3 regions of the Bradyrhizobium cedriense genome follow, and region 2 is predicted to be linked to each of the others. Evidence: predicted binding sites of a transcription regulator. Region 2 holds the regulator's gene; each other region holds the start of a gene.
The links. Region 2 encodes PhoB, which activates phosphate uptake and scavenging genes when phosphate is short. Its sites were predicted from a motif close to TGTCATNNANCTGTCAT; they were not measured.
Positions count from the first base shown of each region.

Region 1: the regulator PhoB is predicted to act here: its motif matches at 3,850-3,866, upstream of ACYCVF_RS24550 (DUF2794 domain-containing protein).
Region 3: the regulator PhoB is predicted to act here: its motif matches at 7,530-7,546, upstream of ACYCVF_RS09200 (ExeM/NucH family extracellular endonuclease).

Region 1 covers NZ_JBTSWB010000005.1:688,986-699,022, reverse strand. The annotation lists gene acnA (aconitate hydratase AcnA) at 1-2,336, shown strand, start outside; gene ACYCVF_RS24555 (DUF1223 domain-containing protein) at 2,570-3,346, shown strand; gene ACYCVF_RS24550 (DUF2794 domain-containing protein) at 3,933-4,304, shown strand; gene ACYCVF_RS24545 (N-acetyltransferase family protein) at 4,371-4,901, opposite strand; gene ACYCVF_RS24540 (Bax inhibitor-1/YccA family protein) at 5,128-5,919, opposite strand; gene ACYCVF_RS24535 (ABC transporter permease) at 6,190-8,760, opposite strand; gene ACYCVF_RS24530 (ABC transporter ATP-binding protein) at 8,757-9,479, opposite strand; gene ACYCVF_RS24525 (arylesterase) at 9,535-10,037, shown strand, end outside.
Region 2 covers NZ_JBTSWB010000004.1:576,747-586,783, reverse strand. The annotation lists gene ACYCVF_RS19370 (OpgC domain-containing protein) at 1-215, opposite strand, end outside; gene apaG (Co2+/Mg2+ efflux protein ApaG) at 408-800, shown strand; gene ACYCVF_RS19360 (Hsp33 family molecular chaperone) at 967-1,974, opposite strand; gene argF (ornithine carbamoyltransferase) at 2,215-3,138, opposite strand; gene ACYCVF_RS19350 (acetylornithine transaminase) at 3,138-4,346, opposite strand; gene ACYCVF_RS19345 (GcrA family cell cycle regulator) at 4,801-5,313, shown strand; gene phoB (phosphate regulon transcriptional regulator PhoB) at 5,534-6,241, opposite strand; gene phoU (phosphate signaling complex protein PhoU) at 6,274-6,990, opposite strand; gene pstB (phosphate ABC transporter ATP-binding protein PstB) at 7,002-7,823, opposite strand; gene pstA (phosphate ABC transporter permease PstA) at 7,820-8,665, opposite strand; gene pstC (phosphate ABC transporter permease subunit PstC) at 8,670-9,659, opposite strand; gene pstS (phosphate ABC transporter substrate-binding protein PstS) at 9,827-10,037, opposite strand, start outside.
Region 3 covers NZ_JBTSWB010000002.1:611,451-621,487, forward strand. The annotation lists gene ACYCVF_RS09170 (WcaI family glycosyltransferase) at 1-166, shown strand, start outside; gene gmd (GDP-mannose 4,6-dehydratase) at 320-1,390, shown strand; gene fcl (GDP-L-fucose synthase) at 1,371-2,333, shown strand; gene ACYCVF_RS09185 (WcaF family extracellular polysaccharide biosynthesis acetyltransferase) at 2,370-2,975, shown strand; gene ACYCVF_RS09190 (HlyD family type I secretion periplasmic adaptor subunit) at 4,066-5,388, opposite strand; gene ACYCVF_RS09195 (type I secretion system permease/ATPase) at 5,399-7,177, opposite strand; gene ACYCVF_RS09200 (ExeM/NucH family extracellular endonuclease) at 7,670-10,037, shown strand, end outside.

The DNA of each region.
Region 1 (10,037 bases), on a different contig from region 2:
ACCACTCCGTGATCGTGAACTTCTTCGGCGACAACAAGGCCTTCGGCAAGAACGTCACCGAGGAATACAAGCAGAACCAGGAGCGCTACGAGTTCCTGAAGTGGGGCCAGAAGGCGTTCTCGAACTTCTCCGTCGTGCCGCCCGGCACCGGCATCTGCCACCAGGTCAACCTCGAATATCTGGCCCAGACGGTCTGGACCAGGAAGGAGAAGATGACGGTCGGCAAGAAGACGGGCACCTTCGAGGTCGCCTATCCCGACTCGCTCGTCGGCACCGATTCCCACACCACCATGGTCAACGGTCTCGCCGTGCTCGGCTGGGGCGTCGGCGGCATCGAGGCGGAAGCCTGCATGCTCGGCCAGCCGCTGTCGATGCTGCTGCCCAACGTCGTCGGCTTCAAGCTGAAGGGCGCGCTGAAGGAAGGCGTCACCGCGACCGATCTCGTGCTGACCGTGACGCAGATGCTGCGCAAGCTCGGCGTCGTCGGCAAGTTCGTCGAGTTCTTCGGCCCCGGCCTCGACCACCTCTCGGTGGCCGACAAGGCGACGATCGCCAACATGGCGCCCGAGTATGGCGCGACCTGCGGCTTCTTCCCGGTCGATGCCGCCGCGCTCGATTATCTCAAGACCTCCGGCCGCGCCTCGGCGCGGGTCGCGCTGGTGCAGGCCTATGCCAAGGCGCAAGGGCTGTTCCGCACCTCCAAGTCGCCGGATCCGGTGTTCACGGAGACGCTGACGCTCGATCTCGGCGACGTCGTGCCGTCGATGGCCGGCCCGAAACGTCCCGAAGGCCGCATCGCGCTGCCGACCGTCGCCGACGGCTTCTCGCTCGCGCTCGCCAGCGAGTACAAGAAGGCCGACGAGCCCGCCAAGCGCTTCCCGGTCGAAGGCAAGAACTTCGACATCGGCCATGGTGACGTCGTGATCGCCGCCATCACCTCCTGCACCAACACCTCCAACCCGAGCGTCTTGATCGGCGCCGGCCTGCTCGCGCGCAACGCCGCTGCGAAGGGCCTCAAGGCCAAGCCGTGGGTGAAGACCTCGCTCGCCCCGGGCAGCCAGGTGGTCGCGGAATATCTCGCCAATTCCGGTCTCCAGCCCTATCTCGACAAGGTCGGCTTCAACCTGGTCGGCTTCGGCTGCACCACCTGCATCGGCAATTCCGGTCCGCTGCCCGAGGAGATCTCGAAGGCGATCAACGACAACGGCGTCGTCGCGGCAGCCGTGCTCTCCGGCAATCGCAACTTCGAAGGCCGCGTCTCGCCGGACGTGCAGGCGAATTACCTGGCCTCCCCGCCGCTGGTCGTCGCCTATGCGCTCGCCGGCAGCGTCACCAAGAACCTCGCCACCGACCCGCTCGGCGAGGGCAAGGATGGCAAGCCGGTCTATCTGAAGGACATCTGGCCCACGACCAAGGAGATCAACGCCTTCATGAAGAAGTTCGTGACCGCGTCGATCTTCAAGAAGAAGTATGCCGACGTGTTCAAGGGAGACACCAACTGGCGCAAGATCAAGACGGTCGAGAGCGAGACCTATCGCTGGAACATGTCTTCGACCTATGTGCAGAACCCGCCTTATTTCGAAGGCATGAAGAAGGAGCCGGAGCCGGTCACCGACATCATCGAGGCGCGGATTCTCGCCATGTTCGGCGACAAGATCACCACCGACCACATCTCGCCGGCTGGTTCGATCAAGCTCACCTCGCCCGCGGGCAAATATCTCAGCGAGCATCAGGTACGCCCCGCGGACTTCAACCAGTACGGCACGCGCCGCGGCAATCATGAAGTCATGATGCGCGGCACCTTCGCCAACATCCGCATCAAGAACTTCATGTTGAAGGGCGCCGACGGCAACATCCCGGAAGGCGGCCTGACCAAGCACTGGCCCGACGGCGAGGAGATGTCGATCTACGACGCCGCGATGAAGTACCAGGAAGAGAAGGTGCCGCTGGTGGTGTTCGCCGGCGCCGAATACGGCAACGGCTCCTCGCGCGACTGGGCCGCGAAGGGCACGCGCCTGCTCGGCGTTCGCGCCGTGATCTGCCAGAGCTTCGAGCGCATCCATCGCTCCAACCTGGTCGGCATGGGCGTGCTGCCGCTGACCTTCGAGGAAGGCACGTCCTGGTCGTCGCTGGGTCTCAAAGGCGACGAGAAGGTCACGCTGCGCGGCCTCGTCGGCGACCTCAAGCCGCGTCAGAAGCTGACCGCGGAGATCGTCTCCGGCGACGGTTCGCTGCAGCGCGTTTCGCTGCTCTGCCGCATCGATACGCTGGACGAGCTCGACTACTACCGCAACGGCGGCATTCTGCACTACGTGCTGCGCAAGCTGGCCGCGTAAGCGCGGATTTGTGAACGATGGCTCACTGCGAAGTGAGTAGAAGCCTCAACGAAGGCGGCCTATCAAAGGCCGCCTTCGCGCGTTTGCGGTACGCTTCAGATGGGCCCGCCGGGCGGAAAACCTTCCCTTGGACGGTTGCCCGGACGGATGAATGTACCGCGCTCCGTAAGACTACGGTGACCATCAGGCGATAAGATTCTCCTCCTACGAGCAACGGTGTGCGGCGTTTCGACATGACGACAATGACGGCTTCTCATCCGATTTCGCGCTGGTCCAGTGCCCTCTGGTCGGGAGCTCTCGGCATCTGTGCCATCGTCGCCGTCGTCCGCCCCGTCCACGCTGATCCCCGCGCCGTGGTTGAGCTGTTTACCTCCCAAGGCTGCTCGTCCTGCCCGCCCGCCGACCAGATCATCGGCGATCTCTCGAAAGACCCGTCGATCATCGCGCTGAGCATGCCGATCGACTATTGGGATTATCTCGGCTGGAAAGACACGCTGGCGGACTCGCGCTTCTCTGCACGGCAGCGCGCCTATTCGCGCATGCGCGGCGACCGCGAGGTTTACACGCCGCAGGTCGTCGTCAACGGCTCCACGCACGTTATCGGCAGCGATCGCGTCGGCATCGAGAGCGCGATCGGAAAAACCGACAAGGGCGCTGGCGTGATGAGCGTGCCGGTGACGATGTCGCTCTCCGGCAAGCAGATCAACGTCTCGGTGGCCGCAAGCAAGGAGCCCGCAGTTTCACGCGGCGAGGTCTGGATCTGCTCGATCTCCAAGTCGGTTCCGATCGCGATCACCCGAGGCGAGAATCGCGGCCAGCAGGTCACCTATCACAACGTGGTGCGGAACCTGCTCAAGGTCGGCGACTGGACCGGCCGTCCGGAAAGCTGGACGGTGCCGATCGAGAACCTCACGCGCGACGGCGTCGACGGCGCGGTGGTCTACGTCCAGGACGGCAGCCGGGAGAAGCCCGGCCCGATGCTGGGCGCGGCGTACACGTCGCTGCACTGATTCGACCCTCTCACCAGCGTCGCATTCGCCCTCACCGCTCATGGTGATGAGCGCGCCTGGCACGCGTCTCCATGAAGGCGCCGTTCACGGGAGCCGGGCATTCATCCTTGGAGACGCCGTGCAAGCGCGCGGCCTCAGGACGAGGCGAGGGGCTTCAGGTTGATGAGAAAGAAAGCGGGCCGGCAGAGAAACATCCCGACACAAACAAAAAAGGACCAACTTGCGTTGGCCCTCCTTGCCGTGCGTACAGACCCGATCCTGTTCGACCCCGGGGGGCTGGGGGCTGAGGAATCCGGAACCGAAAGGACCGGGTCAACGCACGTGAGTCTTATCGCAATGCAGGGCGGCGGGCGCTTGGCGGAAAAGCGGCGACACTATGATTCCTGCTAACGATCCCGTGACGGTTTGCCGCGACAGAGTTCCACCATTGCGTGTGTCCCGAGTCGCAGCCGATTCGACGGGTTGAGCAAAGGGGGGCCCTTGCAGTGAGGGACGGTTGGCGCAATCATGCGATTGTCATGAACGCGGTTCCGGGGACGGTCTTCGCGGACGCGGGTCATTGGCGTGCGATGAGGAGGCGCTTCCCATGGGTCTGATGCCGGAGGATGCCGATCCGAGCGAGCAGCGCGCGGCGGCGCGCCCCGCCGCGGCGAATGCACAGCCGAGCCGGGTGACGTTCAACCGGCTCGAGCTGCACCGCATTCTCAATCTCTACGGCCGCATGGTCGCCGACGGCGAGTGGCGCGACTACGCCATCGACTTCCTGAAGGACCGCGCCGTGTTCTCGGTCTATCGCCGCGCTTCGGAAGTGCCGATCTACCGCATCGAGAAGGACCCGCGGCTCGCGCGCAAGCAGGGCATGTACAGCGTGATCTCGGCGACCGGCCTCATCCTGCGCCGCGGCCATGAGCTTGAGCGGGTGCTGCTGGTGATCGACCGGAAGCTGGCGGTGGTGTAGCCGCACGAACGGTGCGTGGGCACTGCGCTTCGCGCCTTTGCCCATCCTACAGGACCAGGGCCGAGCTTACGGCCCCGGCACCGTGCTCGCGCCCTCACCGAGGTCGCGCTGCATCATCACCGTATCCAGCCAGCGGCCGAATTTCAGCCCGACATTGGGATGTGTGCCGATCAATCTGAAGCCGCACCGGGTGTGCACGCCGACCGATCCGGCATTGGCGGAATCGCCGATCACCGCGATCATCTGGCGGAAGCCGCGTGCCTCGCATTCGGTGATCAGCCGCTCCAGCAGCAAAGCGCCGACCCCGCGGCGGTGGAAGGAAGGATCGAGATAGATCGAGTTCTCGACCGTGAAGCGATAGGCCGGACGCGGCCGGTAGGCCCCGGCATAGGCATAGCCGGCGACGCGGCCCTCGAGCATGGCGACGAAATAGGGATAGCCGCCGTCGACCAGCACGCGATAGCGGCGCGTCATTTCGGTGAGGTCAGGCGGCTCCAGCTCGAACGTGGCGGTGCCCTCGCGGACGGCCTGCTGATAGATGGCGGTGATGGCGGGAAGGTCGGCCTCGAGCGTGGGCCTGATTTCGGGTGCGGGCATGGCGGGAAGATTAGAGTCTTCGCCCGGCCGCTGGAAGGGGCTAACAGCCTCTCCATGTCGTCATTGCGAGCGCAGCGAAGCAATCCAGAAATGCATCCGCGGAGGGGCTCTGGATTGTTTCGTCGCAAGAGCTCCTCGCAATGACGGTGGTGAGGGAATATCACGGCCCAAACAAAAACCCCGGCCTTTCGGCCGGGGTCCGTGTCCGTTCCCTCAGTCCTGGCGCTTACTCGCGCTGGCCGAGGAGCTGCAGCAGCAGCGTGAACAGGTTGATGAAGTTCAGGTACAGCGACAATGCGCCGGTGATGGCCGCACGCTCTGCGATGTCGCCGCCGGCCGAGGCATAGCCGTAGATGTAGTCGTTCTTCAGCCGCTGCGTATCCCAGGCGGTGAGGCCCGAGAACACCAGCACGCCAACCACCGACACGATGAACTGCAGCATCGAGCTGGCCAGGAACAGGTTCACCAGGCTGGCGAGGACGATGCCGATCAGGCCCATGAACAGGAACGAGCCCATTCCGGTCAGGTCACGCTTGGTGGTGTAGCCGTAGAGGCTGAGGGCACCGAAGGTCGCCGCGGTGATGAAGAACACCCGCACGATCGAGGTGTGCGTGAACACCAGGAAGATCGACGACAGCGAGATGCCCATCAGCGCCGAGAACACCCAGAACAGGATCTGGGCGGTCGAGGGTGCGAGACGGTTGATGCCCGCCGAGATCACGAACACCATCGCGAGCGGCGCCAGGATGAACAGCCACTTGAGGGGGCTCACGAACATCGCATAGCCGAACGGCGTCAGGAACATCTTGCCGACCCGGACGGCTTCCGGGGTCGCAACGTCAGTCACGGCGGCCATGTAGACGCCGAGCGCGGCAAGGCCAGTGATGGCGAGGCCGATCGTCATGTAGTTGTAGATGCGCAGCATGTAGGCGCGCAGGCCGGCGTCGACCGTCGCGGCGTCAACACGCCCGGCGGCCCTGCCGAAAGGAGAAGCGTAGTTACGGTCTAGGTCCGACATGGTCGAATTCCCGTTGGTTGGCCGGTCCGGCACGAGGGTCGCCATGCCGCCGGTTCGTCAAATTCTATCTCGGAATACCAATCGCTGCCGACTAAATTTTGGCTAACAATCGGGTCTCCGAACCCATCCGATATGTGGGAAACTAACACATTCGGTGCAACCGTCCACGCGCGGCTGAATGTCGCCCTCGGGCACAATCCTGACGGGCGGCCATGGTTAATCGCAGGAATCGTGCGATTCCGCTGCCGCGCGGCGACCCGCTACCTTTTGTCACAAATTCCGCAACACCGTCGCGGGCTTTTTGTTCAACGCCAGCAGCGTGCCGGCGAGCCCCAGCCCGACGGTGACCACGAGGGCGGCCGCGACCACGCCGGCCGCGCTGCCGGCCTGCCAGACGAAGCTGAGCGTCATCAGCCGCGTCACGATTATCCAGGCCGCGATGCTTCCGGCGAACACGCCGAACACGGCGGTGGCGAGCCCGATCAGGAGGTATTCGAGCGCATAGGCGCCGAGCAGCCGCAGCCGCGTCGCGCCCAGCGTCTTCAGGATCACCGCATCGTAGACCCGGTGGCGGTGGCCGGCGGCGAGCGCCCCGCCGAGCACCAGGATCGCCGAGATCAGGGTCACGGCGCTGGCGCCGCGGATCGCCAGCGCCAGGTTGGTCACCACCGAGCCGACCGTCTCCATCACCTCGCGCACGCGCACGCTCGTCACCATCGGATAAGCGTCGGCGACCTCCTTGATGATCTTGCCGTCGCCGGCCGCGTTGCCGCCCGCTTCCGTCAGCGTCGCGATGTGGGTGTGCGGGGCGCCCTTGAAGGCGTTCGGCGAGAAGACGAGGACGAAGTTGATGCCGAGTCCCTGCCAGTCGATGGTGCGCAGATTTCCGATCTTGGCCGGGATGTCGCGCCCGAGCACGTTGACGACGATTTCGTCGCCGAGCTTGAGGCCGAGTCCGACGGCGATCTTCTTTTCCATCGAGACCAGCGGCGGGCCGGAATAATCGGCGCTCCACCACTCGCCCTCGACCACCTTGGAACCTTTCGGCAGCTCGGCGGTGTAGGTCAGGCCGCGGTCGCTCTGGAGCACCCATTCGGAATCGGTCGTCGGCTTGAGGTCCTCGGCGCGAACGCCGCGCGCCGCGACGATGCGCCCCCGCAGCATCGGCACGTCCTCCACCTTCGCGCCGGGAGCGATTTGCCGCAGATAAGAGTCGAACTGCTCGGCCTGCGCGCTCGGGATGTCGATGAAGAAGAAGGACGGCGCCTGATCGGGGAGAGCTGCGAGGAATTGCCGGCGCAGATTGCCGTCGATCTGGGTGATGGTGACGAGCACGGCGAGCCCGAGTCCCAGCGACAGCACGACGGAGGGCGTCAACGCGCCGGGCCGGTGGATGTTGGCGATCGCCAGCCGCAGCATCGGCAGCCGCGTGCGCGGCAGGCGGCGGGCAATCGCCATCAGCAAGGCGGCGATGCCGCGGAGCAGGACGAACACGACGACCGATGAGGCAACGAACACCGCGGCGATGCGCTTGTCGAAGGACAGGCCGATCACGACGGCGACCAGCAGGACGACCACGACGCCCATGAACACCAGGTAGCCGAGGCGCGGCCTGTGCCATTCGGAGCTGACGGTGTCGCGGAACAGCGCGGCCACCGGCACGTCGTGGACGCGGCCGAGCGGCCACAGCCCGAAGGCGAGCGCAGTGAGGAGGCCGTAGACGAAGGACAGCGCGAGCTCGTCGGCGTGCACGGCCGGCACCACCGGCAGCGGCAGGAGCTTGCCGAACAGCCCGACGATGGCGAAGGGCATGGCGGCGCCGAGCGCAAGGCCGATCACCGAGCCGATGGCGGCGAGCAGGAGCACCTGCGCGAGATAGATGCCGAACACGTCGCGGCCGGTGGCGCCGACGGCCTTGAAGGCCGCGATCACCTCGAGCTTCCGGTCGATATGGCTCTTGACGGCGTTGGCGACGCCGACGCCGCCGACGAGAAGGGCGGCGAGGCCGACCAGCGTCAGGAACTCGGTGAAACGGCCGATGTTGCGCTCGAGTTGCGGGGAGGCGTTGGAACGGCTGCGGATCTCCCAGCCGGCCTGTGGGGCGGCGTTGCGGGCGTCCGCGATGAAGGCTTCTGTGGCGCGCTCGTTGTTCGCGGTGTCGGGCAGCTTGACCCGGTAGACCCAGCGTACCAGGCTGCCGGGCTGGATCAGGCCGGTGGCGCGCAGGCCGGCTTCGCTGATCAGGAAGCGTGGCCCGAAGCCGATGCCGCCGGCGAGCTTGTCGGGCTCGGCTTCGACGGTGCTGCGGATCTGGAAGGTCGCAGCGCCGATGGTGACGCGATCGCCGGTCTTGAGCGAGAGCCGCGCCAGCAGCGTCGGATCGGCGGCGGCGCCGAACGCGCCGTCACGCTCGACGAGCAGATCGGACATCGGCAGGGGCGGTGCCAGCGTCAGCTGTCCCAGCATCGGATAGGTGTCGTCGACCGCCTTCATCTCGACCAGCGCGAGCTTGCCCTCGGCGGACCGCGCCATGCCGCGCAAGGTTGCGGCGGTCGACACGGTGCCGCGCGAGCGCAGGAAGGCGACCTCGTCGGGCCGGGCCTCGCGCTGGAACAGCACGAAGGAGACGTCGCCGCCGAGCAGCGTGCGCCCTTCGCGCGCAAGACCGTCGGAGAGGCTCGCCGAGACCGAGCCGACGCCGGCGATCGCCATCACGCCGAGCGCGATGCAGGCGATGAAGACATAGAAGCCGCGCAAGCCCCCGCGCAATTCGCGCAGCGCATAGCGCAACGACAGCGCGACGCCATTGGGCTTCGCAAACGGTTCGACTGAAATGCTCATGCCGGTGCGGACTGCGTATCGATGCGCCCCGAGCGCAGGCGGATGACGCGATCGCAGCGATGTGCCAGCGAGGAATCGTGAGTCACCAGCACCAATGTCATGCCGCGCTCGGCATGCTTGCTGAACAGGAGATCGACGATCTGCTTGCCCGTGGCCTCGTCGAGATTGCCGGTCGGCTCGTCGGCGACGAGAATCGTGGGATCAGGCGCCAGCGCGCGCGCGAGCGCGACGCGCTGCTGCTCGCCGCCGGAGAGCTGCGTCGGATAATGATGCAGGCGGTCGCCGAGCCCGACCGATTGCAGCTCCTGCGCCGCGCGCTTCGCGGCGTCGGGATTGCCGGCAAGCTCCAGCGGGACGGCGACGTTCTCCAGCGCCGTCATGGTCGGGATCAGATGGAAGGACTGGAAGACGATGCCGACATGGCGGCCGCGGAAGCGGGCCAGCGCGTCCTCGTCGAGGGCATTGAAAGGCGTGCCCGATAACACCACCTCTCCGCTGTCAGGACGCTCCAGCCCCGCCATCACCATCAGCAGCGTGGATTTGCCCGAGCCTGACGGGCCGATCAGGCCGATCGTCTCGCCCGAGGCGACCCGCAGGCTGATATTCTTGAGGATGTGAACGCGTGCCGCACCGGTGCCCAGTGAGAGATTGACGTTGGAGATGGCGATGGTGTCCGCGGCGGTGGCGGCGAGCGAAGAGGGTTCTATGCGAGTATCCATGGTCCGGTCATATGGCAACTCCGCTGGCGCGGTCGAGAGGCGTTACGGATTGTTCATGCACATAGCCGTGTTGATGCTCGCTTTGATGACGATGGCGGACCCCGCCTGGGCGGGAGCGACAAAACCGGTCAAGCTTGTCGTTCTGGGCGATTCCCTCAGCGCCGGTCTCGGCCTCCCGGCTCCCGAGGCGTTTCCTCAGAAGCTCAAAAAATCCTTGCAGGCCAAAGGCATAGAGGTCGAGATGACGAATGCCGGGGTGTCCGGTGACACCTCTTCCGGCGGCCGCGACCGGCTCGACTGGTCGGTGCCCGATGGAACTGACGGGGTCATCGTCGAGCTCGGCGCCAACGATGCGCTGCGCGGCATCGATCCCGCCCTGACGCGCGCCGCGCTGACTGACATCATCCAGCGGCTCAAGGCGCGCAAGATCGCAGTGATGCTGTGCGGAATGCTGGCGCCGCCGAATTACGGCGCCGACTATGCCGCGCGTTTCAATTCGATTTATCCGGATCTGGCGAAACAATTCGACGTGCCGCTCTATCCGTTCTTTCTTGAAGG
Region 2 (10,037 bases):
TTACGGATCGTGAACCAGGTCAACAGGCTCGACGGCAGGTGGTCGATGAAGATCAGCCACAGCGCGAGCCCGCGGAACAGATCGAGCCGGAGCTCGCGCTCCCCGATGGCGGGCAGCGTGATGGCCGGCGCGGCGGCGCGCGGCTTGGTCCCGGCGGGCCTGGCCTCCGCGGTCCCCCCGATCGTTGATCCCGTCACTTGGTCGGCAATGGTCATCGGGGGCCAAAAACCCTTCCGCAAATCGCGACGCTTCAAGGAGTTTAATGGTCCGGCCGTCGTCTCGCAAAGCGGCCGGATCACATAAGGGTGTCTCCCTCGGGTCCTTCCCTTCGAATTCTGGCGGGACGATGTCGCCCAAGCCGTCCGCGGCGTTTGGTTCCCGGGATGGATTTGGCTATTATGGCAATCATGTACCGCGCCGTGACCCGCCAAATTGAAGTGACCGTCGAGCCGAACTTTGTTCCGGAGCAGTCGTCGGCCGACCGCTCGCGCTATTTCTGGTCCTACACCATCGTCATCACCAATTCGGGCGAGGAGACCGTGCAGCTCAAGACGCGGCACTGGATCATCACCGATGCCTCTGGCCGTCAGCAGGAGGTAAAGGGCGAGGGCGTGGTCGGCGAGCAGCCGATCCTGGCCCCCGGCGAGCGCTTCGAATACACCTCCGGCGTGCCGCTCTCGACCGCATCGGGCTTTATGACCGGCCGCTACCAGATGGTCAGCGAAACCGGCGAGCGCTTCGAGATTGACGTGCCGACGTTCTCGCTGGACAGCCCCGACAACAAGCGGGTGTTGAATTAGCTCGGTGCGGCGACGTCCAAGCTGCTGCGCCCCGCGAAGGCGGGGCATGCGCCGCAGCCTACCGGTTTGACCACCGCCGCTTCGGGTTTCTGGATTGCCCGGTCAAGCGGACGATTAGCGAGTTTGTGGCGACAGCTTCCCCGACTTTTCGCCGAGCGTGGAGACGCTAGGCGTCTTCCACGCCCGCCTCATGCGGCGTGAACTGGTACACCGAGGAGCAGAACTCGCAGGTGACGACGACCTTGTCGTCCTTCACCATCGCGGCGCGGTCGTCCGGCGAGAAGCTCTTCAACATGGAGGCGACCGCATCGCGCGAGCAGGAGCACCGCGCCTCGAGGACCTGCGGATTGAACACGCGCACGCCGCGCTCGTGGAAGAGACGGAACAGCAGCCGCTCGCCGGAGAGTTCGGGATCGATCAGCTCGACGTCTTCGACGGTCTCGATCAGCGAGCGCGCCTCGACCCAGGCGTCGTCTTCGGCAACGCTGTGCACCTCCGAGCCCTCGGGCGCATCGCCCGGATGCAAGTCCGCCTGCCGTGCGCGCTCCGGCGCCTTGGGCAGAAACTGCATCAGCATGCCGCCGGCGCGCCAGCGATGCTTGCCGCCGTCGTTCGAGCGCCACTCCTCGCCGACCGCGAGGCGCACGCGCGTCGGGATCTGCTCGGAGCGGAGGAAATACTCGTGCGCGGCGTCCTCCAGGCTGCCGCCGTCGAGCGCAACCAGACCCTGGTAGCGGCTCATGTCGGGGCCCTGGTCGATAGTCATGGCAAGATGGCCGCGGCCGAGCAGCGTGCCGGAATCCTTTGCCGTGCCCAAGCGTGAGGCATCAAAGCGGGCATAGGCGCGCAGATGATCCGGGGCCTTGTAGTCCACCACCAGGAACGACACCGGACCGTCGGTCTGGGCTTGGAGAATGAAGCGGCCTTCGAATTTCAGCGCCGAGCCGAGCAGCGTCGTCAGCACAATCGCCTCGCCGAGCAGTTTGCCGACCGGTGCCGGATAGTCGTGCTTGGTGAGAATGTCGTCCAGCGCCGGACCGAGCCGCACAAGCCGTCCGCGCACGTCGAGCGCATCGACCTCGTAGGGCAGCACGGCGTCGTCGATCGGAACCGCTGATGGCGCGCGAACCGGGCCCTCGGGCCCGGCTTTCATGTCAGGAGATTGGAAAACCATGGCGCTCTATCTGGGGTCGGAGGGCGGAAATGGAAGGGGCACAAGAGTGTCGTCCCGGGGCGCGCGAAGCGCGAACCCGGGACCCTTAACCACAGGATTACGTTGTAGCCGGCGATGACAAGTCCGAGTCCTCGCCAAACGACTTCCTGTGGTTATGGTCCCGGATCGGCGCGCCGCTGTGCGGCGCTTGTCCGGGACGACAGCGGAGAATGGCCCAGCGACGCAGCCCCACCGCTGAGATCACTTCACCGCGTCAAAGCACCAGGCCAGAATGCCCTTTTGCGCATGCAGGCGGTTTTCGGCCTCGTCGAACACGACCGATTGCGGGCCGTCGATCACTTCATCCGTGACCTCCTCGCCGCGATGGGCGGGCAGGCAGTGCATGAACAGCGCGTCCGGCTTGGCGAGCGACATCAGCTTGGCGTTGACCTGGTACGGCTTGAGCACGTTGTGGCGGTGCTCGCCCTCCTTGTCGCCCATCGATACCCAGGTGTCGGTGACGACGCAATCGGCGCCGCGCACGGCGGCTTCCGGATCGGTGCCGAGCACGATCGGCGCATTGGTCGCCTTGATCCAGTCGCGCATCGCCTTTTTCGGCGCGAGCTCCGTAGGCGTTGCGACGTTGAGCTGGAACTTGAAGCGCTCGGCGGCATGCGCCCACGACGCCAGCACGTTGTTGTCGTCGCCGGTCCAGGCCACCGTCTTGCCCTCGATCGGGCCGCGATGCTCCTCGTAGGTCATGAGGTCGGCCATCACCTGGCAGGGATGCGAGCGACGCGTCAGGCCGTTGATGACGGGCACGGTGGCGTTGGCCGCAAGCTCCAGCAATGCATCGTGGTTGAGGATGCGGATCATGATGGCGTCGACATAGCGCGAGAGCACGCGCGCCGTGTCGGCGATGGTCTCGCCGCGGCCGAGCTGCATCTCGGCGCCGGTGAGCATGATCGCCTCGCCGCCGAGCTGGCGCATGCCGACGTCGAACGACACCCGCGTCCGGGTCGAGGGCCGCTCGAAGATCATCGCCAGCGTCTTGCCTTCGAGCGGCCTGACCGGCTGCTGCGCCTTCTGCTTGGCCTTCATCGCGGACGATGCGGCGAGCATGCGTTTGAGCTCCGACAGCGGCAGCTCGTTGATATCGAGGAAATGCTTTGGCGACTTGCTCATCAGCTTGCCGCCCGCTTGGTCTGACCGGACGAGATCGCAGCACAGGCACGTTCGAGCCGCGCGACGCTGTCCTCGATCTCGGCCTCGGTGACGATCAAAGGCGGCAGGAAGCGCACGACATTGTCGCCGGCCCCGACGGTGAGCAATTTCTCGGCGCGCAACGCCGCGACGAGATCGCCCGAGGGCACGACGGCCTTGATGCCGATCAGGAGCCCCTCCCCGCGCACCTCGCTGACGACGTCGGGATGACGGTCGATCACGGAGGCAAGCTTCTGCTTCAGCAGCAACGACATCTTTTGCACGTGATCGAAGAAGCCCGGCTTGAGCATGACGTCGAGCACGGCGTTCGCAGCCGAGATCGCGAGCGGATTGCCGCCGAAAGTGGAGCCATGCGACCCAGGCCCCATGCCGGAAGCGGCCTCCGAGGTGGCCAGCACCGCCCCGATCGGGAAGCCGCCGCCGAGCGCCTTGGCGAGCGACATCACGTCAGGTGTGACACCGGTGCGCTTGTACGCAAAGAGTTCGCCGGTGCGGCCCATGCCCGTCTGCACCTCATCGAAGGCGAGCAACAGGCCGCGCTCATTGCAGAGCTCGCGCAGCGCCTTCAGGAAGGCGGGAGGCGCAGAGCGAACGCCCCCCTCGCCCTGGATCGGCTCGATCAGGATGCCGGCGGTGTGCGGGCCGATCGCCTTCTTCACAGCTTCCAGGTCGCCATGGGGCACCTGGTCGAAGCCGTCCATCGGCGGACCGAAGCCCTCGAGGTATTTTGCAGATCCGGTGGCAGCGAGCGTTGCCAGCGTGCGGCCATGGAAGGCGCCCTCGAAGGTGATCATGCGGTAACGTTCCGGATGCCCCTTGGAGAAGTGATGGTGGCGCACCAGCTTGATCACGCCTTCCAGCGCCTCCGCACCGGAATTGCAGAAGAATACGAAGTCGGCAAAGCTCTCGTTGCAGAGGCGGCTTGCGAGCTTCTCGCCGTCCGGGCTCTGGAACAGGTTCGACATGTGCCAGAGCTTCGTCGCCTGCTCCTGCAACGCCTTGACCAGCGCGGGATGGACATGGCCGAGCGCATTCACCGCCACGCCAGAGGTGAAATCCAGATATCGATCCCCATTGGTCGCGATCAGCCAGCAGCCTTCGCCGCGTTCGAAACCGAGGTCGGCCCTGGCGAAAACGGGGAGCAAATGCGGCGCGGCGCTGTTAGTCATGACGTCACTTGATGTTGCGGACGGCGTGAAGCGTGCACTCGCAACGCACCATTGACCGGCCCGGAAAACGAAACGTGCCGCCTTTTAAGGGCGGCACGTGGCACTATCTTATGCTTGGCAAAACGGGTGTCAATGCCGTCCGGAAAGCCTCGCGAAACGCTGACTCCGTAGTCTTGCGGTGCCGATTTTGCGGGGTTTTCACCACGGAACATGTGGAAGCGAGTCGGCGGACTCTTGCGCGGGAGTCACGCCATATTGTAGCGTTTGAATTGTCAGATACGACATCTCGTGCAGCGGTTCTGATCCCAAGAGTCCTCATGTACCGGCGTAACGTTCGGGCGTTTTGAGCGCGCCCGGCGAGCCTTAAGGGATTCTGGGGGCACGGGTTTTCAAGGCTTAGGCATTCGCTGCGAAGGCCCCAGGATGGCAGCCGCGCAGCGAAGGAAAGGGTGCAATGACGGTTTTGACCTGGTCCGATGATCGCGTCGAGCAGCTGAAAAAGCTCTGGGAGGCCGGACTTTCGGCCAGCCAGATCGCGGCAGAGCTCGGCAATGTGACCCGCAACGCCGTGATCGGCAAAGTGCACCGGCTCGGCCTGTCCGGCCGCGCCAAAAGCCCTTCATCGGCAGCGCCCCGGCCGCGCAAGGCGCGGCCCGCGCAGCACATGATGCGGGTGACCCGCCCCGTTTCGCGCGGCAACACCGCACTGGCGCAGGCCTTCGAGGTCGAGGTGGAGGCCGAGCCTGTCACCTACGACAACGTCGTGCCGATGAGCCAGCGGCTGTCGCTGCTGGAATTGAACGAGGCGACCTGCCACTGGCCGGTCGGCGACCCCTCGAGCCCGGATTTCTTCTTCTGCGGCGGCAAGGCGCTCTCCGGCCTGCCCTACTGCGCTCAGCATTCGCGCGTGGCCTATCAGCCCGCGGCGGATCGCCGCCGTGCGCCGGCGAAGCCGGGTCCGCGCTGAGCCCGGCGCGCGCGGCCAGTCGTAGCGCAAAGACGTCTCAACACATTGGATGTCGTCCCTGCGAACGCAGGGACCCGTAGTCCCGGGGTACAATTATCGCGGGATCGTCACTCCGAGTCTTCGCCAAACCACGTCCTGTGGTTATGGGTCCCTGCGTTCGCAGGGACGACATCGGAGGATGCCGTGGCAGCCCGCTCAATCACGTCTGCCTGAGCAAACCCTAAGTCTGCTCCGCCTTCGCAAACCGGTCGTCCAGCGCATAGCCGGCGCCGCGGACCGTGCGGATCGGATCCTGCTCGCGGCCGAGATTGAGCAGCTTGCGCAGGCGGCCGATATGGACGTCGACGGTACGCTCGTCGATGTAGATGTCGCGACCCCAGACGCTGTCGAGCAGCTGCTCGCGCGAGAACACGCGCCCGGGATGCTCCAGGAAGAACTCCAGCAGACGATATTCGGTCGGGCCGAGATCGATTGGCCGGCCCGAGCGCGCCACGCGGCGCTTGTCGCGATCGAGCTCGATGTCGCCATAGGCGAGCACGGTAGCGAGCCGCTCGGGGCTGGCGCGCCTGAGCAGGCCCTTCACGCGCGCGAGCAGCTCCGGCACCGAGAACGGCTTGACGATGTAGTCGTCGGCGCCGGTGGCAAGACCCCGCACCCGCTCACTCTCCTCGCCACGCGCGGTCAGCATGATGATCGGGAGCTGCTTGGTTTCGGGGCGGGTCCGAAGCCGTCGGCACAGTTCGATGCCCGACAGGCCAGGCAGCATCCAGTCGAGCACGATCAGATCGGGAATGTGCTCCTTGAGGCGGGTGTCGGCGTCATCGCCGCGCATCACCGTCTCGACGTCATAGCCGTCGCCTTCGAGGTTGTAGCGAAGAAGCTCGGTGAGAGCTTCCTCGTCCTCAACCACCATAATGCGTGCGCCCATGTTGTCGTCGCTCCTTAGGTATTCGGCACCGTTTAGGTATTCGGCACCGTCGTGGCGAAGTTCGTCATGTCGCCCTTCGGCCGCTTGTCGGTGATCGTCTGCCCCTCGATCATGTAGAACACGGTCTCGGCGATGTTGGTGGCGTGGTCGCCGATCCGCTCGATGTTCTTGGCACAGAACATCAGGTGGATGCAGAACGAGATGTTGCGCGGATCCTCCATCATGTAGGTGAGGAGCTCGCGGAACAACGAGGTGCAGATGGCGTCGACTTCCTCGTCGCCCTTCCACACCGCCATCGCCGCCGGCAGATCGTGCGCGGCATAGGCGTCCAGCACGGACTTGACCTGCTGTTGCACGAGGTCAGTCATATGTTCCAGGCCGCGGAACAGTTTGAGCGGATGGAAGTCCGTCTCGAGCGCCGCGACGCGCTTGCCCATGTTCTTGGCGAGGTCGCCGATCCGCTCGAGATCGGTCGCGACGCGCATGGCGCCGACGATCTCGCGCAAATCGACCGCCATCGGCTGGCGGCGGGCGATGGTGAGCACGGCGCGCTCCTCGATGCGCTTCTGCAGCCCGTCGAGCTCGACGTCGATGGTGACGACGCGCTGCCCGAGCGCGACGTCGCGGCGGATCAGCGCGTCCACGGAATCGACGATCATGCGCTCGGCGATGCCGCCCATCTCGGCGACCAGACGGGTGAGCTCCTGGAGATCGGTGTCGAAGGCTTTCGCGGTATGTTCAGAACCCATATTCCGTCTCCTCAACCGAACCGGCCGGTGATGTAATCCTGCGTGCGCCGGTCGCTCGGCGACGTGAAGATCTTGCTGGTGTCGTCGAACTCGATCAACTCGCCGAGATACATGAAGGCGGTCTTGTCGGAGACGCGCGCCGCCTGCTGCATGTTGTGGGTGACGATCGCGATGGTGTAGTTCTCGGACAATTCCTGGATCAGCTCCTCGACCTTGGCGGTCGAGATCGGGTCGAGCGCCGAGCAGGGCTCGTCGAACAGGATCACCTCGGGCCGCACGGCGACGGTGCGGGCGATGCAGAGGCGCTGCTGCTGGCCGCCGGAGAGCGACAGGCCGGAGGCATTGAGCTTGTCCTTGACCTCGTTCCACAGCGCGCCGCCGCGCAGCGCCTTCTCGACCCGGTCATCCATCTCGGACTTCGAGATCTTCTCGTAGAGGCGGATTCCGAAGGCGATGTTCTCATAGATCGTCATCGGGAACGGCGTCGGCTTCTGGAACACCATGCCGACCCGCGCACGCAGCAGATTGAGATCGAGCTTGGGATCGAGGATGTTGGTCTGGTCGAGCATGAGCTGACCGGTGGCGCGCTGCCCCGGATACAGATCGTACATCCGGTTGAAGATGCGCAGCAGGGTCGACTTGCCGCAGCCCGACGGACCGATGAACGCCGTAACGCGATTGGTGCCGAGCGCCAGGTTGATGTTCTTCAGCGCGTGGTGTTCACCATAATAGAAGTTCAGGTTGCGCGCAGTGACCTTGGCGGGCGCCTCGGGCAGCGGCTGCGAGCCCGGATGAACGACCGGCGCACTTACGGAAACAGACATTTCACTCATTTTGCAGTCCTCTCGGCCCCGAGGATGCGGGCGCCAATGTTCAGGGCAAGCACGGTCAGGGTGATCAGCAACGCACCGCTCCAGGCGAGCTGCTTCCAGTAGGCGTAGGGGCTCTGCACGAAGTTGTTGATGGTGACCGGCAGGTTGGCCATCGTCTTGTTCAGGCTGAGGCTGAAGAACTGGTTGGACAGCGCGGTGAACAGCAGCGGCGCGGTCTCGCCGGCGACGCGGGCGGTGGCGAGCAGCACGCCGGTGATGAGGCCGGAGCGCGCGGCGCGATAGGCGATCCGCTTGATCACCAGCGAGCGCGGCAAGCCCAGTGCGCTGGCGGCTTCGCGCAGCGGATTCGGCACCAGCAGAAGCATGTCCTCGGTGGTGCGCACCACGACCGGGATCACGATCACGGCCAGCGCCAGCGCGCCTGCGATCGCCGAGAAGCTCCGCATCGGCACCACGACCGCGCCGTAGATGAACAGGCCGATGATGATCGACGGCGCCGAGAGCAGGATGTCGTTGATGAAGCGGATCACCGAGGTCAGCCTGTCGTTGCGGCCATATTCGGCGAGATAGGTGCCGGCGAACAGGCCGAGCGGCGCGCCGATGCCGACGCCGATCACGGTCATGATGAGGGAGCCGACGATGGCGTTGAGCAGGCCGCCCTCGCTCGATCCGGGCGGCGGCGTGTTCTCGGTGAAGATCTGCAGGTTCAGACCGGCGAGGCCGTTGTAAAGCAGCGTGGCGAGGATCAGGGCGAGCCAGGTGACGCCGAAGGCGGCGGCTGCCATGCAGAGGCCGCGGATGACGATGTCCCAGCGGCGGCGGCGCGAATAAATCGGGTTCATGGCTTCACTTCCCGGCCTTGGTTTCCAGGCGCATCAGCATCAGCCGCGCGGCTGCGAGCACGAAGAACGTCAGCACGAACAACAGTAGACCGAGCAGGATCAGGCCGGACTGGTGCAAGCCGTCGCTCTCGGCGAATTCGGAGGCGATGGCCGCGGAGATCGTGGTGCCTGGCGCGAAGATCGACGAGGAGATGCGGAACGAGTTGCCTATGATGAAGGTCACCGCCATGGTCTCGCCGAGCGCGCGGCCCAGCGCCAGCATGACGCCGCCGATGATGCCGACACGGGTGTACGGGATCACCACGCTGCGGACGACTTCCCATGTTGTGCAGCCGACGCCATAGGCGGCTTCCTTGAGCACGGGCGGCACCGTCTTGAACACGTCCACCGAGATCGAGGTGATGAAGGGCAGCACCATGATGGCGAGGATCAGCGCGGCATTGAAAAGGCTGAGATAGGACGGGGGACCCGCGAAGATCGCCCCCAGCACGGGAACGCCGTCGAAGACCTTGATCATGAAGGGCTGGAAGCTGTTGGCCAGGAAGGGGCCCAGCACGAAGAAGCCCCACATGCCGTAGATGATCGAAGGAATGCCGGCGAGCAGCTCGATCGCCATGCCGATCGGGCGGCGCAGCCATTGCGGGCAGAGCTCGGTGAGGAAGATCGCGATGCCCAAGCCGACCGGAATGGCGATCAGCATCGCGATGAAGGAGGTGACGAGCGTGCCGTACATCGGCCCGAGCGCGCCGAGCACCGGCGGATCGGCCGACGGCGCCCAGCGCTGCGTCCACAGGAACGAAAGGCCGTATTCCTTGATCGCCGGGAAGGCGCCGACGATCAGCGAAATGATGATGCCGCCGAGGATGAGCAGCACCGAGATCGCGGAGAGCCGCGTTATCCAGTAGAAGGTGACGTCACCCAGCTTGAACGCGCTCAACGCTTTGGCGCGGTCATATGGTCCGGCGGCATCAATCACATTGCTCTCGACAGCCATTTCTGCCACGCCGATCCCCTGTACTGAATGATAACGTTTTCTAGGTCGCTGGTCTCGTGCTCCGGACGCTCGCGGATCGCGAGATTGGTCCGGAGGACGGTCGTTCGCGGGATCCGAGCGACGGCGCGGCCTTCGCGCCGCACCGCCTTCCGGAACAGAAGAGCGCCTTAGCTCTTGATCTCGGCAGCCCAGGTCTTCTCGATCTGCTGGACGACGCTGTCGGGCATCGGGATGTAATCGAGCTCCTCTGCCATCTTGCCGCCGCTCTTGAAGGCCCAGCGGAAGAACTTGATGGCTTCCTGCGAGGCCGCCTTGTCGGTGGCAGACTTATGCATGAGGATGAAGGTCGCCGCGGTGATCGGCCAGGACTTGTCGCCG
Region 3 (10,037 bases), on a different contig from region 2:
GGGACGAAAGCGTTCCATCGAGCGTTGGGACCGCCGTACCATCGTGCGTCGCTGGATCGCCAGCATGAGTTCGATTTGCGGTCGGCCGGGCAGATCTGAACCCGGGCCGGGCGTGGCTTCCGAGAAGGCGGCGACATCGATCAATGACGCTCTTCCTCTGTCCTGACGCGACACGTCAGGATGTCTCCTGCGTTAATGATCAGTCGCTGCTACGATTGACCCGCATGGAAGGTCGCTTCTACATGTCTCCGGTGGTTGAGCCACTCCATCGTCATCGCACTTGTTTCCAATCCCGGCGGTCAACGGCAGGTTTTCGCACATGAGTGGACGTGTTGCCCTAATTACGGGCGTTACTGGACAGGACGGTGCGTATCTCGCCGAGCACCTCATATCGCTCGGCTATGTCGTTCATGGCATCAAACGGCGTTCGTCCTCCTTCAATACTGCCCGCGTCGATCACCTATATCGGGATCCTCATGTTGGTGAGGTGCCGTTCCTGATGCACTATGGCGACATGACGGATTCCACCAATCTGATCAGGCTCGTGCAGCAGATCAAGCCGACGGAGATCTACAATCTGGCCGCGCAGAGCCATGTCGGCGTCAGTTTCGAGAGCCCTGAATACACCGCGAACGCCGACGCAATCGGAGTACTGAGGCTCTTGGAGGCGATCCGCATCCTGGGCATGGAGAAGGATACGCGGTTCTACCAGGCATCCACGTCCGAGCTATATGGGCTGGTGCAGGAGATCCCGCAGAGGGAGACGACGCCGTTCTATCCGCGCTCGCCCTATGGTGTCGCGAAGCTCTACGGATACTGGATCACGGTCAACTACCGTGAGGCCTATGGGATGTTTGCCAGCAACGGCATCCTGTTCAACCACGAGAGCCCCATCCGCGGTGAGACGTTCGTAACCCGCAAGATCACGCGCGCTGTGGCCCGCATCGAGGTCGGGATCGAGGACACGCTTTACCTCGGCAATCTCGAGGCGAAACGAGATTGGGGGCATGCCAAGGACTATGTCGAAGGGATGCACTTGATCTTGCAGGCGGACAAGCCGGACGATTTCGTGCTTGCCACTGGCGAGACCCGCTCGGTGCGCGAGATGGTTGAACTCTCCTTCAGGGAGGTAGGACGCGAGATCGAATGGCGCGGCAAGGGCGTTGATGAGATTGGCATCGACAGAAGCAGCGGCAAGACTGTGGTTCGAATCGACCCGACCTATTTCCGGCCAACCGAGGTGGACATTCTGGTTGGCGATGCCAGCAAGGCGAACAGGATGCTGGGTTGGAAACCCAAGCGGACGTTCGGCCAGCTCGTACAAGAGATGGTGGCAAGCGATCTGAAAGATGCAAGGCGGGAGCTATCGAGTGTCAGCCACAGAGTTTGATCTGAAAGGCAAGAGCGTCTACGTCGCCGGGCATCGCGGGATGGTCGGTGCTGCGCTCGTGCGCAGGCTCGCACGGGAAAACGTACGGTTGCTCACCGCGGAGCGAACCGAAATCGACCTGATCAACCAAGCTCAGGTGTTCGCTTGGTTCGCAAGGATGCGGCCGCAGGTCGTGTTCGTCGCAGCGGCCAAGGTGGGCGGAATTTCCGCGAACGACAAGCTTCGCGCCGAGTTCATCTACGAGAACATCGTAATCGCGGCCAACGTGATCCAGGCTGCACATGCAAACGGTGCCGAGAAGCTGATGTTTCTCGGTTCATCCTGTATCTATCCAAAATTTGCGCCTCAGCCGTTGCGCGAAGACTCGATCTTGACTGGTCTGCTCGAGCCGACCAACGAGCCATATGCGATCGCCAAGATCGCCGGCATCAAGATGGCGGAGGCTTATCGGCGTCAGTATGGCTCTGATTTCATTAGCGTGATGCCAAGCAATCTCTATGGTCCCGGGGACAATTATCACCCGGAATACAGCCATGTCGCAGCGGCCCTGATCCGACGCTTTCACGAAGCCAAAGTCGCCGGAAGCAAGAGTGTCGTCGTCTGGGGGAGCGGCTCGCCGCGTCGCGAGTTTCTCTTCGTTGACGACATGGCCGACGCTTGTATTCACCTGATGAAGAACTATTCCGATGAGAAGCCAATCAACGTCGGGACTGGCAGTGACATCACCATCGCTGAGCTCGCCCACATGATCGCCGGTATCGTCGACTATCGAGGGGACATCGTCTTTGACCCGACTCGTCCTGACGGAACGCCGCGCAAGCTGCTTGATGTCAGTCGTCTCTCAACACTCGGGTGGCAGGCTGAGACTCCCTTGGAGGCGGGGATGCGGCGCGCCTATGAGGCCTACCTGATGACCCAGGCATCCGCCACAGACAACCGCTGAAGCATAGTCCTCCCCCTCTCGGCCGAACTTACCAGAATGCGCGAGTTCCAGAAGTTGGATCAGTTTCGTGTACCGCCGGGGTTTCGCGGACGGGGAGCGCTCGTCGTGGCGCTTTGGCAGATCGTTCAATCGACGCTCTTTGCACTTTCGCCTCAGCCATTTTTTGCATGGCGGCGCTTTTTATTGCGCCTGTTCGGGGCAAAGGTCGGCCGTAAGGTGCTGCTGCGCCCGACGGTGCGGGTGACCTACCCCTGGAAGACTGAGATAGGGGACTTTTCCTGGGTTGGTGATCACGTCGAGCTGTACAGCCTGGATTACATTTCAATCGGCGCTCATTCGGTGATTTCGCAGCGATCCTACCTCTGCACGGGATCGCATGACATGGACGACCTCGCGTTCAGCTATATCACCGCCCCGATCGTGGTCGGCGATCAAGTTTGGATCGCAAGCGACGTGTTTGTTGCGCCGGGCGTGAAGGTGGGCAGAGGCGCCGTGGTCGGCGCGCGGAGCACCGTACTCAAGGACGTTCCTCCCGAGGTCGTGGCCATTGGCGAGCCTGCGCGGGTCGTGCGCGATCGCCTCGTGTCCGGTGGGACCAAAACCTGCAATGCACTCTCGGAGCAGTCCGACCCGCGCAGCTAGTTGGCTTGAGCTGCAGGTCTCGGATTTCTGGCCCGACGTCGTCTTCCAGCCGACGACGTGCAGATCATAATCCAGATCCAGCACAATTCATCCAACCAAAGGGCGTTGATTTACCAGCCCATGGAATGAGCCGGAGCGATTGGATGGTTTGGCGATGCCATCAGTGAGTTCGGGCGTTTGGGCCGGCTTCATCGCAGAGTCCCATATGAGCAGCGCCGGTTCGTCGCGCGATCTTCGGCTTCCGTCGCGTCGAATCGACTACCAGACGGATTCCGCGCGTCACTTTAATCCTAGTTTAATTCAAAGTGCCTACATTTTGGTTGTTATCAACATAAAAATCAACTTATGGATGTGCATTGCGTGGCTCTTGCGCAGCTGCTGTCTCCGCGAAGCGCGCAAGGCCCAAATGGGCTTCCACGGGATTGTTGGAAGTCACTACCTTCGATGCGCGGGGTTCGACATGACCGCCCCCGTGTTCGTCGGTGAGGTGTTCCGGATCCATCACCCACAGTTCTCGGCCGTTCTAGACCAAAGGTTGCGTCGCAGCCGTCCTCGTTTTACCTCAATCGAAAAGTAAGACTAGGTACACTCAGAAAATGCAACCTTTGCGGTGATGTCCGAGCGGCGATCCGTGCGCCCGAGGGGAGTGAATGCCTATCGAACGCTACGCCGAACACTCGGAAAATCGAAATGGGCTAGACGCTGAGCCGAGGGAACGGCTGGTGCCTGGAACTCTCCAGGAACAGCTGGACCGGGTTGAGCGCGACATCAAACTTCTCACGGAGTTTGATAGGGCAGAGCGAGCTCGGCTAAATCGCGAGTCTTACCTGTGGACTGCCGAGGACCGCATCGAGTGGCAGGAGACCCAGTCTGACAATGCTCGACGAATCCGAGAGCTAGTTGAGGAACGTGAGGCGTTGCGCAAGCAGCTGGACTCCTACGAGTAGATCCTCGCGCTTCGCTCCTAGACAGAGCACAGCTTCGACGCATGATGCTGCTGAAGGAAATCAACAGCTCGGCTTCGAACGTCGGGATATCGTCCCGTGGAGTCCGGCCGCATGCTGCGCAACGGTGGCGACAGGGACACGGGCTATTTTTGCCGCAGCGCGCGGGCGAGCTGATCTTCCAACGGCTTGCGCAGGTAGGCGATCGCCGTCCGCACGCCGTTCTGGATGAAGGCCTCAACCGGCATGCCGGGCACCAGCGCCTTGCCCTCAAGCTTGGCGAGTTCGCTCGCGTCGAGGCTGATGCGGGCGACGTAGTAAGCCGCACCGGATTGTTGTTCCTTGGTCAGATCGGCAGCGATCCGCGTCAGCGTGCCGTCGAGCTCGGGGGTCACGGCGGCGTCGAACGCGCTGAAGCGGAGCTTGGCGGATTGCCCGACTTTGAGCCGGTCGATCATTAGAGGATCGACCCGGGCCTCGACCACAAGCGAATCCTTCGGCACGATTAGCATCAGCTGTTCGCCCGCGGTGATCACGCCACCGACGGTGAAGACCGATTTCTGATGGATCAGACCGTCCTGCGGCGCGCGCAATACCACGCGATCGAGCTGGTCCATCGCGGCGATGCGGCGTTCGCCGAGATCGGCAAGCTTGGTCTCGACGTCGCGCAGTTCGGTCGCGACCTCGCGGCGCTGGTCCTGAACCAGCTGGATGATCTGCAGCTCGGTTTCGGTGATCCGGCCCTTGGCGCGCGCGATCTCGGCGATCAGTTGGCCTTCCTCGCCGGTCAGGCGGGAGGCTTCGCGCTCGAGCGCAGTGAGGCGCGCATAGGGCACCAGACGCTTTTCGTACAGTTCGCGGACGCCCTCCAGTTCGGTTTCGATCCAGCGGATCTGTTCGCGCTTCGACGCGATTTGCGCCTCCAGGCCGCGGATTTCGTCCGCGATCTGGGCCTTGCGTTCGCGCAGCTGCGATTGCTGGCCGCTGATCGCCTCGCGCCGCCGGGCGAACAGCGTGGTCTCGCCCTCGATCATCTCCGCAATCGCGGCGACGGAGCGGCGTGCGGTGATATCGCCGGGCAGCACCACTGCGTCGCGGCCGTTCTGCTCGGACTGCAGCCGGGCACGACGTACCCCAAGCTGGTTGAGCTGGTTTTCGATCAACGCAAGGTTGGCGCGCGACATCGTCTCGTCGAGGCGGACCAGCATGTCGCCGGCCCGAACCTGATCGCCGTCGTTGACGTAGATTTCGGCGACCACGCCGCCAGTCGGATGCTGAATCCGGCGGACGTTGCTGTCGACCACCACCTGCGCCGGCGCGATCACGGCGCTGGCGAGGGGCGCGGTCACCGCCCAAACGCCGGCGGTGGACACCACGATCGCCAGCGTGCCTATTCCGAGGCCGGTGGCGCGCCGGATATCGCGAAACGGATCGTTGCGGCGAGCTTCGGGCGTGCGGGGGGCTGTCATATGGAGGTCCTCAACTGACGGCGGCGGCCGGAACTGGGCGCGCATCGGGCACCGCCTGCAGCGCCGCGCCGCCCGGCGCCGGATGAGCGGCGAGCGATTTGCGCAGCACTTCGTCCTTCGGGCCGAACGCCTGCACCTGGCCGGTCGCCAACGTCAGCACCAGATCGACCGCGGCGAGCGCCGCCGGTCGATGCGCGATGATGACGGCAATGCCGCCGCGAGCCCGGACACGCCGGATGGCGTCGGTCAGCGCGGCGTCGCCTTCTGCGTCAAGGCTGGCGTTCGGCTCGTCGAGCACCACCATGAACGGATCCTTGTAGAGCGCGCGCGCCAACGCGATCCGCTGCCGCTGGCCGCCCGACAGGGTGGCGCCGGCTTCGCCGATCCGCATCTCGAACCCCTTCGGCAGCTTCAGGATCATCTCGTAGGCGCCGGCGGCCTTCGCCGCGGCGATCACCGCCGCCTCGTCGATCTCCCGGTCGAAACGTGCGATGTTCTCCGCCACCGTTCCGTCGAACAATTCCACGTCCTGCGGCAGATAGCCGATCATGCCGCCACGAATTTCTGCCGGCCACTGGTCGAGGGTGGCGCCATCAAGGCGGATCTCGCCGCGTGCGATCGGCCAGATCCCGACCAGCGCCCGCGCCAGCGTCGATTTGCCGGCGGCTGACGGGCCAATGATGCCGACCGCCTGGCCGGCTTCAAGTGCGAACGAGGCGTTGTGCACGATCGCGGTAGTGCCGCCGGGGGCGGCGATCGTGACCTGCTCGACCGTGAGCCGGTGGACGGCGCGTTCGGGCGCGACGTCGGGGGTCGGGGCGGCGCCGTCGCGCAGAGCGGCGCGGAGCCGTTGGCCCGCCTGTCGCGCGCCGAGGAACGGACGCCAGATGGAGATCGCCAGTTCCACCGGCGCGAGCGCGCGGCTGCCCATGATCGACGCGGCGATCATCACGCCGCCGCTGGCCAGCCCCTCGATCACCAGGTAGGCGCCGAGGCCGAGCAGCGCCGATTGCAGCATGAAGCGCAGCGCTTTCGACAATGCGCCGAGCGATCCGGCGATATCGGCGTTGCGCTGCTGGGCGGCGACGAGATCATCGTTGGCGACGCCGATCCGGTCGATCAACCGCTGCTCCATCCCCAGCGCGGCCACGATTTCGGCGTTGCGCCGGCCGGCTTCAAGCTGGACGCCGCGGATTGCGCCGGCACGCGACGCGTCCCGGGTCGGCGCCCGCGTCAGCACCTCGGTGAGCAGCGCGATCCCGAACAGCAGCACCGCACCCGCGACCAGCGTCCAGCCGAGATAAGGATGCAGGAGAAAGCAGCCGGCGAGATACAGCGGCATCCACGGCAAGTCGAACAGGGTCGTCGGGCCGAGCCCGGAAAGGAACGACCGGACCGAGTCCAGATCATGTGACAATTGCAGGCCGCGATTCGCGCCGCCGCCGCGCAGCGGCGCGCGCAGGATGTTGCGGACGACCGGTTGCCACAGCGCGGCGTGTAGTGCCGATCCGATCCGGGTCAGAATGCGCTGACGCAGCAGGTCGAACAGTCCTTGCATCGCATACGCCGCCGCCACCGCGATCGACAGAGCGATCAAGGTCGGAATGCTGTGCGAAGGAATGACCCGGTCGTACACCTGCAACATGTAGATCGAGCCGGTGAGCATCAGCAGATTGAGCACCGCCGAGAACAGTCCCACCGTCAGAAAGGCCGTTCTGCAGGAGGCGATCGCGGCCGACGCGAGATCGCCGGATGCGGGAGACGACGCGGAGGACGTTGTTGCGGTCATGATACTCAAATTCAAAACGACGTCGGACCGTCACGGTCGGTGCGGTCGGCGTTCGTTAGCGAGCTTCAACGTCAGGCGCATGACAAGGCGGCGCGTGCGCGAAAACGCATTCCAGTGGCAACGAGGCGCGACACCCTGCGACGAAACGCCGCTCTGGTTCGGAGTTCGGCCGCACCGGCCGGCAACCGAAGCCTGGCGTGGTCGTCCCTCGCGGTGGACTGATCAAGCTTTAACGCGATGACTCAATGGCGATCGCCGCCGGCCGAGCGTCGAGCACGCCGCAAGGAGTCGTTGGTTCGCGCGGTCTTCGCGTCACTTTCCATAGTGCGACTTCACCGACCCGTTAAGAAGCAGTCACCGATCTGTTGTCGTCGGCATTCTATCAACGCGCATTAACGATCCGTTAACGATCGGCCGTCCGGACCGCGTCCTCACGCATGCCGTGAGGCGGTGATCCGCGACGTCTTCTTCTCAAGCGCTGGAGTGCGATACATGTCGACGACCCCTCATGTCCTGGCGAACGGCGATTTCCTGCAGGATTGGTCCAACACCGGCCTCATCACGACTAACGATGATTGGTCGGGAGTCGCATCGATCGTCGGCTATCTCGGCAACGATGTCGTTTCGGCCACCGGGGTGGACGCGCGCACGGCTACCGGATCGTCGTCGGGAGACGTCGACGTCATCGCCAACCAGACCAACACCGCCATCACCAACGGCGGTGTGGCCGAATTCCAGATCGCCAACCCGACGGTGGCGCTGAACGGCTCGAACAGCGCGGATGCCCCCAGCCTCGTGATCCATCTCGACGCCACCGGCCGCAAAGATGTCCGGCTGAGCTTCAATGCGCGCGACCTCGACGCCGGCACGGACGACTCCGCGCAGCAGATCAACGTGCAGTACCGGCTCGGTTCGAGCGGGTCGTGGACCAACGTTCCGGGCGGTTACGCCGCCGACACCACCACCGGCGGCGCCGCGACCATGGTGACGCCGTTCGATCTGCTGTTGCCCGCCGCCGTCGACGGCCACAATGATATCCAGGTTCGCATTCTGACCACCAACGCCGTCGGCAATGACGAATGGGTCGGTATCGACGACATCCGCGTCACCAGTTCGTCCGAATCGTCGGTCGAAGCCCAGCACGTCGCCTTCGCGCCGGGTTCGATTACGGTGTCGCATGACGAAAGTAACAGCGGTCCGACCGTCTATCAGTTCACCGTTGAGCGCACCGGCGGCACCACGGGCGACGTCGCGTTCTCGGGAACGATCGCTTCGGCGCAGACCGATGCGGCCGACTATGTCGGCGGCAAGCCGGCCAGCTTCAGCGGCAGCATCGCTGACGGACAGACCTCCGCGATCGTGACCGTCACCGTCGCCGGCGACACGGACAACGAGGCGAACGAGAGCTTCACGCTGACGCTGCAGAACGCTTCCAATTCGGTGGCCGTGACGACTACGATCGGCAGCGCCGCGACGGCGACCGGCACCATCGTCAACGATGACGTCGGCATTACCAAGATCAGCGCGATTCAGGGCAGCGGAGCCAGCAGCGGCATGGTCGGTCAGACCGTGACCGTCGAAGCCATCGTGGTCGGCGACTTCCAGAACGGCGATGCCGACGCCGACCGCAATCTCAACGGCTTCTATCTCCAGGAGGAGACCACCGATTCCGACGGCAATGTCCTGACCTCCGAGGCAATATTCGTCTACGGCGGCGCCACCGACGTTCAGATCGGCGACCGGGTGCGCGTCACCGGCTCGATCAGCGAATATTTCGGTCTGACCGAGCTGACCGCCAGCAACATCTCGGTCGTCCAGGCCGGCGCGGTGGCCGACGTTGACACGATGGCGGTGCAGATCGACCTGCCGTCGATGGGCACCACGCTGAGCCAGGACGGCGACTACCAGCCCGATCTTGAAGCCTATGAAGGCATGCTGGTCACGGTCCCGCAGACCCTGACCGTCACCGAGCAGTACAATCTCGACCGGTTCAACGAGATCAAACTGGTGGCGGGCGAACGGCCCGAACAGTTCACACAGGAGAACGCGCCCGATACCGCCGCCTACCAGGCATACCTGGCCGAGCTCGGTGCCCGCACCATCACTTATGATGACGGCCTGAACGTCCAGAACGCCGCGATCAACAACCTCGACGGCTTCGATCCGAACGACAACCCGTCCGCCACGCCGAACTACGGCACCGCCGACGCGGTGCGGATGGGCGACACCGTCACCGGCCTGACCGGCGTGCTCGACTATCAATGGGCCGGCAACTCCGCCTCGGGGGCGACCTGGCGGATCCGCTCGGTCGAGGATGGCGCCAATACCTTCGGAGCCGGCGATAATCCGCGCACCGATGCGCCGGACGACGTCGGCGGCCGCCTGAAGGTGGCGAGCTTCAACGTGCTGAACTATTTCACCACGCTGGACAATGGCGGCACCACCGCGATCGGCGAAGCGCCGCGCGGCGCCGACAGCGCCGCGGAGTTCGCACGTCAGACCGAGAAGCTGGTCGCGACCATCCTCGACATGGACGTTGACGTTTTGGCGCTGACCGAACTGGAGAACGATTTCTCCGTTGCATCGTCCGGCAATGCCATCAAGTATCTGGTCGAACAGCTCAATGCCGTGGCTGGGACCGGCACCTATGCCTGGGTCGATCCCGGCCGGCAGTTCGTTGGCGGCGACGCCATCGCGGTCGGCTTCATCTACGACACCACCGCGGTGAAGATCGCCGACGGTACGACCATCGAGATCCTCAACGACGCCGACCTGCCCGGCCTCGGCCTCGGCGGCCTGATCGGGCAGAGCACGGTCGGCGCGGTGTTCGACGGCGAGAACACCAGCCGCAACGCGCTCG